3 regions of the Thiocystis violascens DSM 198 genome follow, and region 3 is predicted to be linked to each of the others. Evidence: predicted binding sites of a transcription regulator. Region 3 holds the regulator's gene; each other region holds the start of a gene.
The links. Region 3 encodes sigma-54, which starts transcription at its own class of promoters, with help from an activator protein. Its sites were predicted from a motif close to TGGCANGNTNCNTGCTT; they were not measured.
Positions count from the first base shown of each region.

Region 1: a site for sigma-54 is predicted at 1,511-1,527, ahead of urtA (urea ABC transporter substrate-binding protein). Genes of this name have one in related genera too.
Region 2: a site for sigma-54 is predicted at 1,505-1,521, ahead of THIVI_RS16815 (TorF family putative porin). Genes of this name have one in related genera too.

Region 1 covers NC_018012.1:2,272,448-2,275,726, forward strand. Annotated here, with positions in the region: gene urtA (urea ABC transporter substrate-binding protein) at 148-1,446, opposite strand; gene THIVI_RS10095 (peptidylprolyl isomerase) at 1,893-2,381, shown strand; gene THIVI_RS22750 (FAD synthase family protein) at 2,478-3,279, shown strand, end outside.
Region 2 covers NC_018012.1:3,790,686-3,793,964, forward strand. Annotated here, with positions in the region: gene THIVI_RS16805 (YifB family Mg chelatase-like AAA ATPase) at 1-962, opposite strand, end outside; gene ubiK (ubiquinone biosynthesis accessory factor UbiK) at 979-1,245, opposite strand; gene THIVI_RS16815 (TorF family putative porin) at 1,628-2,356, shown strand; gene glnK (P-II family nitrogen regulator) at 2,433-2,771, shown strand; gene THIVI_RS16825 (ammonium transporter) at 2,795-3,279, shown strand, end outside.
Region 3 covers NC_018012.1:2,437,458-2,440,736, reverse strand. Annotated here, with positions in the region: gene THIVI_RS10815 (PTS sugar transporter subunit IIA) at 1-146, opposite strand, end outside; gene hpf (ribosome hibernation-promoting factor, HPF/YfiA family) at 433-756, opposite strand; gene THIVI_RS10805 (RNA polymerase factor sigma-54) at 787-2,271, opposite strand; gene lptB (LPS export ABC transporter ATP-binding protein) at 2,509-3,234, opposite strand.

The DNA of each region.
Region 1 (3,279 bases), 170 kb from region 3:
GCGAGAGCGCTGCGTGGCCGCGCGCGGTGGGGAAAAGGGTACGCGATGCGTCACTGCCATGAAGTTAAGCCGTTCGTGGTGAGGCCATCGAACCATGAGCGGCTTAACGCTCAGGCAGTCGTCGGTGCGCGATGCGTACCCTTGTATCTACGGAGCGGACGCCCCCAGACAAGTCTTGGTCAGGGTGTTGTAGTTGCCGCATTTGATCGGCGTGGTCCAGTCGGCCTCCAGATCCTTGGAGCCCGGCAGGTAATCCGACCAGGCGTCGCCCGGCACCGTGCCCTCGGTCTCCCAGACCACCGCGAACTGGCCGTCGTCCTGGATCTCGCCGATCAGCACCGGTTTGGTGATGTGATGATTGGGGAGCATCTTGGCGATGCCGCCGGTGAGATTGGGGGTCTCAAGCCCGATGATCGCCTGCTCGACCTTGTCGGTGTCGGTCGTGCCCGCCTTCTCGACCGCCTGCACCCAGAGATTGAAGCCGATGTAATGGGCCTCCATGGGGTCGTTGGTGACGCGCTTGGGGTTCTTGATGAAGTCATGCCAGGTCTGGATGAAGGCGGCGTTCTCGGGGGTATCGACGCTCATGAAATAGTTCCAGGCCGCCAGATGGCCGACCAGCGGCTTGGTGTCGATGCCCGACAGCTCTTCCTCGCCGACCGAGAAGGCCACCACCGGGATGTTCTCGGCCGAGATACCCTGGTTGCCCAATTCCTTGTAGAAGGGCACGTTGGCGTCGCCATTGATGGTGGAGACCACGGCGGTCTTCTTGCCCGCCGAGCCGAACTTCTTGATGTCGCTGACGATCGACTGCCAGTCGGAGTGACCGAAGGGGGTGTAGTTGATCAGGATGTCCGCGTCGGCCACGCCCTTCAGCTTGAGATAAGCCTCAAGGATCTTGTTCGTGGTACGAGGATAGACGTAGTCGGTACCCGCCAGCACCCAGCGCTTCACGCCCAGATCCATCAGATAGTCGACCGCCGGGATCGCCTGCTGATTGGGCGCGGCACCGGTGTAGAAGACGTTCTTGGAGGATTCCTCGCCCTCGTACTGGACCGGATAGAAGAGCAGCCCGTTCAGCTCCTCGAAGACAGGCAGGACGGATTTGCGCGATACCGAGGTCCAGCAACCGAAGACCGCGGCCACCTTGTCCTTCTCCAGCAGCTCGCGCGCCTTCTCGGCGAACAGCGGCCAGTTCGAGGCCGGATCGACGACGACCGCCTCCAGTTTTTTGCCGAGCAGTCCGCCCTTCTTATTCTGCTCGTCGACCAGCATCAGGATGGTGTCCTTGAGGGTCGTTTCGCTGATGGCCATGGTGCCCGAGAGTGAGTGCAGCACACCAATCTTGATGGTGTCCTCGGCGGCCTGTCCGGGGACGGCGAGCCCAAGTCCCAGAGCCAGCCCGGAGCCGAGCACGAATTGCCTGATCAAACCGCTGTTTCGCATCGATGTAACCCCATAGTGGCGAATCATGGAAGAAAACCGCCAGCGTGACGGTCGATTCGCTTTCAAGCAGATATCAAGCCAAATATTTTATTTGGTTATTTTTACGACAGCCTCCTCAGCCTGCGGCCATAAATGCCCGAACATCGAACTCACGCCAACCTTTTTCAGCACCAATGGCTTGGAATGAAGGGTCACAAAGCGGAACGAGCGATCATGCGCAATTCGGCCTGGACGCACCGTCATAGTGCAAGCCGTCCGATCTGGCGCACGCATTAAGAATGCAGGGGTTCCGTAAGGTGACGGCGGAGGCGAAGGGCTTTGTCCTGAGCGGAGTCGAAGGGCTTTTATGGATGCCGCAAAGTCCGTACCATGCGTGGAACCATTCCATACCCTTACAAGACGCGTGCCCATCCCAGGCACGCGCCAGCAACATCCGGAGTAGCCGCATGATTAAATTCACCACCAGCCATGGCGATATCCTCGTCGAACTGGACGCCGAAAAGGCACCCAAGACCTGTGCCAACTTCGAGCAGTATGTCAGCGACGGTCATTATGACGGCACCATTTTCCACCGTGTCATCGATGGCTTCATGGTCCAGGGCGGCGGCATGACCCCGGATTTCATCCCCAAGCCGACCCGCGCGCCGGTCGAGAACGAGGCGAAGAACGGTCTCAAGAATCTGACCGGAACGCTCGCGATGGCGCGCACCATGGATCCGCATTCAGCCACCTCGCAGTTTTTCATCAATGTGGCCGACAACGGTTTCCTGGACTATCCCGGTCAGGACGGCTGGGGCTACTGCGTCTTCGGGCGCGTGGTCGAGGGGATGGAGCATGTCGAGGCCATCAAGGGCGTGAGCACCGGCACCCGCAATGGCCACCAGGACGTACCGGTCGAGGATGTCGTCATCGAACAGGCCGAGATCGTCGATTAAACCCGCAAGCCCCGCATAAATATCTCAGCGGACAGACACCCGGATCAGTCGCGGGAGGCGCTGCACGCCCTGTTGCAGACCGCGCAGGCGCGCCTCATGCGCAATCCCGAACAGGCGGCCGCTGACTTCAGCGCCGCGCTGCATCAGGACGCACCCGATTCCGTGCCCACGTCGCAGCAGCGGGTTCAGCTCGGACTCTGTCTGGGATTGGCGCACTATGCGCTGAACCAGATTCCCCAGTGCCTGACCGCCACCCGTCCGGCGCTGCAATTGGCGGCCACGCTGCCCTGGCCATCTCAGGCCCCGCCGGTTCCCGGCCACTTCGATGCCACACAGGCTCAGGCATTGCTCGAACGCCTGCTCGTCGCCCTCTGCGCCGCCGGCATCCACGCCTTCGCCGCCTTTGGCACCTTGCTTGGGCTGGTGCGGGAGGGCCGCTTGTTGGCCAACGATAAAGACCTCGACGTTATCGTGCCCATCACCGACTTCGAGCGGACCCTCGCCCTGCTGCCCACTCTGGGCTGGCAACCGGCCTGGATCCCGCTCAATGCCAGCAATTTCCGCGCCTTCGTCCATCGCGAAACCGGCGTCACGCTTGATATCCTCGGCTATACCTTCGACGCCCAGCGCCACAAGGTCATCGGCGGCTGGTGGCCGACCGGCCGGCCGATCGCCGAGGGCCGAGTGCTGGAATTCTCCGACTTCACGCTGGTGCGGCGCCAAAGCGCCTCGGGGCCATTCTGGACGCCGCAGGCACCCGAAACCCTACTCGCGGAGATGTACGGCCCCGGCTGGCGTCAGCCCGACCCGGACTACGAAGGCTATCTCGGTGCGCCGGCGCTAGTGAATTTCACCGACTTCACCCGTGCCATCGGTTATCTGCGCCTGCTCGAGGCCT
Region 2 (3,279 bases), 1.4 Mb from region 3:
GGCTCGCGCAGCACCTCCAGCACCTTGCGATCGTATTCCGGCAGTTCGTCGAGAAAGAGCACGCCCTGATGGGCCAGCGAAATCTCGCCCGGCCGGGGATTGCTGCCCCCGCCGACCAGCGCGACCCCGGACGCGGTATGGTGCGGCGACCGAAAGGGCCGTTCGCGCCAGCGGCTCGGGTCGAAGCGATCCCGGTCGCTAACCGAGCGGATCGCCGCCGTCTCCAGCGCCTCGGCCTCGGTCATGGGCGGCAGCAGACCCGGCAGCCGGTTGGCCAGCATCGACTTGCCCGTGCCGGGCGGGCCGATCAACAGCAGGCTATGCCCCCCCGCGGCGGCAATCTCCAATGCTCGCTTGGCGTGCTCCTGGCCGCGCACCTCGGCCAGTTCGGGATAGGCGGGATCGTTGTCATGGCCGGAATCCTCGCCCGACACGAAGGCGGACAGCAGGCTGGTGCCATTCAGATGTTCGCAGACCTCCATCAGATGACCCGCCGGTCGCAGCGACAGACCGCTGACCAGCGCCGCCTCGGCGGCATTCTCGCGCGGCAGGATGAGTTCGCGGCCCGCGTCGCGCGCCGCGACCGCCGCTGGCAGCACCCCATTGACCGGCCGCAGCGCGCCGGACAGGGCCAGTTCGCCGATGAACTCATAGCGATCGAGCGCCTTGGCGGCCACCTGACCCGAGGCGCCCAGGATGCCGAGCGCGATCGGCAGATCGAAGCGACCGCCTTCCTTGGGCAAATCCGCGGGCGCCAGATTGATGGTGACGTGCCCGTCGGGAAAGCGGAAACGCCCGTTGAGCAGGGCGCCGCGCACCCGATCCTTGCTCTCTTTCACCGCCAGTTCCGGCAGACCGACCATCGAGAGCGAGGGCAGACCGCCGGACAGATGGACCTCGACCGTCACCGCCGGGGCATGGATGCCGACGCGGGCGCGGCTGTACAGGATGCAGAGCGCCAAGTCCCTGGCCGCGCGCTCAGTCCGCTTGCGGTCGGCCGACCGCGAGCGCCTGCTCCAGCGTCTTCACCTGCGTCTCCAGCGCGATCAGTTTTTCGCGTGTCCGCGCCAGGACCGCCGACTGCACGTCGAACTCCTCGCGCGTCACCAGATCCAGTCGGGACAGTCCCGATTCCAGGGAAGCCCGGAGGTTGCGATTGATGTCTTCCTGCAACACCTGGAGACCCTTCGGCATGGCCGAGGAGAGACGCTGGAACAGGTCGTCGAATTGTTTCGGATCCAACATTGGGAGTTACCTCTGCGCGGGGGTCGGTCGCGACCCATGACCAATCGAGCGTGGCCCGCCTATTGGAAGACAGGCGGCCGGGGGAGAATGCTGGCGAACATTATAGGGGCGGTGCGTTTGCGCGTCTGCGTCGAAAGCCGCTCTATTTTGGTGCGTTCGAGTGTCTTGTCGAAAAGCGTTGTTTTGTCTTGGTGCAATCTTTGTTGCGAATATGGCACGCAAGATCGAAAAACGTCTTGTTTTTACCGCAATCATGGAATGGCATGTACCGTGCATAAACTGGACACTACGTCATTGTGCGGCATTCCGGCCTTCTTCCAGGCGTCGGCCCGGTCCGCCCTATCTTCTAACAGATGCCTGGATCCTATTGAGGTACAACCCAATGAAACCAACACACATCGGTACCGCACTGGCCGTTGGAACCCTCGTCATGAGCGCGGGTGCTTTTCAGGCCGCCATGGCCGAGGATCCCCACTCGATCAGCGCCAACATCGGCGTGGTCAGCAACTACATATGGCGCGGACAGACCCAGACCGATAATCAGCCGGCGGTTCAGGGCGGGCTGGATTATGCGCACCAGAGCGGTTTTTATGCCGGTACCTGGCTGTCGAACGTGGACTTTGGCGAGGGTAACGAGACCAATTACGAACTCGACCTCTACACCGGCTTTGGTGGCTCGATCAACGACGACTTCAGCTACGATCTCAACCTCATCTATTACGCCTATCCGGACGGCCGCGACAGCGACTTTTCCGAGCTTGGTGCCAGCGCAACCTATAAATGGCTGACCGCGGGCATCGCCTATACGTTTTATGGTCAGGCCGACGATGCGCCTGGGGTGGCCAATACCGAGGCCAACTATATCCAGGGCGACCTCTACTATCACGCCGCGCTGGACTTCGATCTGCCCTACGAACTGGGGCTGAATCTGCACGGCGGTTACTACGATTTCCGCTACAACGACGGCGGCAACGATTACGGTCACTGGGGCGCCTCCATCAGCCGCGAGGCCGGCGATTTCGGTACCTTCAGCTTCAACTACGATCAAATCGGCCGCGACACCTACGACGAGGATCCGAAGTTGTGGATCGGCTGGAACAAAGAATTCTGATCTCGGCAACGTTCGCGACGTCAACCCCACGGCTCGGGGCGTGATCGCCCCGGTCTTCAACAGGAGCTAAAACGCCATGAAAATGGTTGCAGCCGTCATTAAACCCTTCAAGCTCGACGATGTCCGCGAGGCGCTGGGAGACATCGGCGTCTCCGGCATCACCGTCATCGAAGTCAAGGGCTTCGGACGCCAGAAAGGCCATACGGAACTCTATCGCGGTGCCGAATACGTCGTCGATTTCCTGCCGAAGATCAAGGTCGAGATCGCGGTCGACGACGACATGGTCGAGAAGGTGATCGAGGCGATCAGCAACGCCGCCCGCACCGGCAAGATCGGCGACGGCAAGATCTTCGTGTTCGAACTCAACCAGGTCATCCGCATCCGCACCGGCGAAACCGGGTCGGACGCATTGTGATCGCCGCCAAGGAGACCCTATCGATGTCTAAACTGGATCCCAAACGGCTTGCCACGCCGGCCCTGGCCGGCATCCTAACCCTGGCCCCAATGCTCGCGCTGGCTCAGGAAGAGGTTCCCGTCCTGAACAGCGGCGATACCGCCTGGATGCTGACCGCCACCGCGCTGGTGCTGTTCATGACCATTCCCGGCCTGGCCCTCTTCTACGGCGGCCTGGTGCGTTCCAAGAACGTGCTTTCGGTGCTGATGCAATGTTTTGCCATCACTGCGCTGATGACCGTGCTCTGGGTGATCTACGGTTACAGCCTGGCCTTCTCGACCGTCGGGATGGAACAGGGCGTGGTGAATTTCAACTCCTTCATCGGCGGCTTCGATAAGGTGTTGTTGGGCGGCGTGACCCGCGAGAGCCTGACGGCGGCGATCCCCGAAACGGTCTTCGCCACCTTCCAGATGACCTTTGCCATCATCACTCCGGCCCTGATCGTCGGTGCCTTTGCCGAACGCATGAA
Region 3 (3,279 bases):
AGCAGTCGCTCGAACACGGTCTCGGTGTGCAGGCGCGGATGACCGCTTGCCAGCAGTTCGGCCAGCGTTTCGAGCAGGCGTTTTTTGCTCGCGATCTCAAGAGCGCACCCGATTCGGGCTTCGCTGATCAGGTCTGGGCTCAACATGGCTCAACGTCCTAGGATTCGCGGACGCGCATGGCGGCCGCCAGGTCTTCGCGCGCATTCCGCGGGCAGTCTCGCGGGTTCGGCGCGATGGTCGCGCAATCGCTGTCTAGGGTCATGAATTCGGGTCTCCTGCGATCGACCTGTCGGCTGGATCTGAGCCTAATGGTGGTGATCGTCTCTCGTCGTCTCAATAAAAAACACCCCGAACGGTCAGTCAACGAGCCGCCCGAGGTGCCTGGTGCGTGCCTACGGAAGCAACGCGTTCGCCTTCAATGCTCGGCCGCGGCTATTCCTCCGCCTCGGCGATTTTCGCAACAGGACCGCGGTGGCTGCTTTTCTTTTCCTTGTGGCGCAGCACCTGGCGATCAAGCTTGTCGATCAGGGCATCGATCGCCGCGTACATATCTTCGTGGGTAGAGTCGGCAAACACATTACCCCCATTGACATTGAGTGTCGCCTCCGCCTTTTGGGCGAGTTTTTCAACGCTGAGGACGACGTGGGCGTTGATGACGTGGTCAAAATGTCGCCCCAGGCGCTCGAATTTGTTCTCGACATAATCCCTGAGTGCATCGGTAATGTCGATGTGGTGACCCGTCAGGTTGATCTGCATCGTGTGACTCCTTAAGGTTCAAACGGCCTGTCAATCCAGGCGTTTGCGCTCGTTCGAGGGTGGGAGACCCATTGCCTCGCGGTATTTGGCGACTGTCCGGCGCGCGACCTTGATCCCCTGACCCTCAAGCTCCTTGGCGATTTTCTCGTCGCTCAGTGGCTTCCTGGCGGACTCCGCCGCGATCAGTTTGCGAATCAGGGCGCGGATGGCCGTGGACGAACACTCGCCGCCAGAAGCGGTATTGACGTGAGAGGAAAAAAAATATTTGAACTCGAAAGTGCCTCGCGGGGTGTGCATGTATTTCTGCGTGGTGACCCTGGAGACGGTGGATTCGTGCAATTCGAGCGCCTCGGCAATGTCGCGCAGAATCATCGGCCGCATCCCCTCGTCGCCCTGCTCGAAAAAATCCTGCTGCATTTCCACGATCTTGGAACCCACGCGCAGGACGGTATCGTTGCGGCTCGCCAGACTCTTGATGAACCAGCGTGCCTCCTGCAGATGGCTCTTCAGGGTCGTACCGTCGGCGCTCTGATCGGAGCGGCGGATCAAGCGCGCATAGTCCGCGTTCACTCTCAGTTTAGGCGTCGATTCGGGATTCAGCTCGACCAGCCAGCGGCCCTCCAGCTTGCGCACGAAGAGGTCCGGGACAACGTACTCCGAAGGCGCCGCCTCGATCAAGGATCCAGGCCGCGGATTGAGTCGGCGAATGAGTTCGATGGCGCTGACGATCTCCGGCTCCGGCGCATTGAGCAGGCGCGCCAGCGCGGCGATGTCTTTTCTCGGCAGATGCTCGAACCCGTCGCGGCAGATGGCAATGGCCAGGTCGCGGCAAGGCGTCTCCGAGGGCATCTGGCGCAATTGAAGCAGCAGACATTCCCGCGGATCCCGCGCGCCCACCCCGGGCGGATCGAGCGATTGGACGCGATGGAGCAGGGTCTGCACCTCATCGGCACCGATCTCCGGGTGGTCGATCGTGGTCAGCAGATCCTCGATGTGGGTGCGCAGATACCCGTCCGCGTCGATGGCGTCGATGATCGCCTGGGCGATCATGAAATCGCGCTCGTTGAGACGGCTGAGGTTCAGTTGCCAGGCGAGATGATCGTGCAGCGTTTGCGGACGGCTTTGGTGGGCGAAAGGGTCGTAGTCCGCGCCGTCATCGCCGCCTTGAGCGGCGGTGGGCAGATAGCTGTCGTAGACATCCTCCCATTGCGTATCGACCGGAAGCTCGTCGGGCATCTCGCTGGACTCGGACGGAACCTCCCGATCGATCCGCAGATCCTCCTCGGCGCGCGTGCGCGCGACCTCCTCGATCGGCTGGATCCGGCTGTCGCTCGCCTCGCTGGCACTGAATCGCTCGGCATCGTCGCCCTCCTCCAGCATGAGATTGGTATCGAGCGCCTCCTGTATCTCTTTCTGAAGTTCGAGCGTGGACAATTGCAGAAGCTTGATCGCCTGCTGCAACTGGGGCGTCATGGTGAGGTGTTGGCCGAGGCGAAGCTGGATGGATTGCTTCATGGAGCGCGAGTGCGTCTTGAGATGATCCCGTTCGAGTGCGAAAGCGTTAAGCGCGTCTTCGGCGATTCTAGCCCATTTCAATCTCCCGCGTTCGCCGTGTCCGGGCAGGGGGAGTGATGATGATTTTATCTTACACCCTTCCCGATCATGGCGGGGGCGTTAAATCGCAAACTTCCCCCGAGCGGCCGGGAGACCGACGCGGGTTGCGCGCGCGGCATGGCCGATGGCGTTTCAGGGCTACATGGAAAAATCGGCGCCCAGATAGACATCCCGTGCCTGCTGGTTGGCGAGCAGATCGGCCGGCACCCCGGCGGCGATCACCGTCCCGGCGCTGATGATGTAGCTGCGGTCGCAAATGTCGAGCGTCTCGCGCACATTGTGGTCGGTGATGAGCACCCCGATCCGACGGTCGCGCAGATGGGAGACGATGGCCTTGATGTCGCCGACCGCGATGGGATCGACCCCGGCGAAGGGTTCGTCCAGCAACATGACGATCGGGTCCACGGCCAAGGCGCGAGCAATCTCCAGACGCCTGCGCTCCCCGCCCGAGAGACTGAGCGCGAGCGAATCGCTCACATGCGCGATCCCCAGCTCTTCGAGCAGTCGCTCGCACTGTCGCTCGCGCTCGGGACGCTTGAGATCCCGGCGCGTCTCCAGGATCGCCAGGATGTTCTCGCGCGCGGTGAGTTTGCGAAACACCGAGGGCTCCTGAGCCAGATAGCTCAGTCCGGCGCGCGCGCGCGCATGCATCGGCAGCCGCGTGATATCGCGATCGTTCAGCAGGATGCGGCCCTGATCCGCGGCGATCAGACCGACGATGAGATAGAAGCAGGTGGTCTTCCCGGCCCCGTTGGGTCCGAGCAGCCCCACCACCTCGCCTGGATTCACGGCGACGCTGACGTCCTGCAACACCTGGCGACCGCGGTAACTCTTTTTCAGTCGTTCGGCATGCAGCGCGGTCAACTGGATCTCCTCCTACGTGGCTCGAAACCGACATTCGGGACGTTC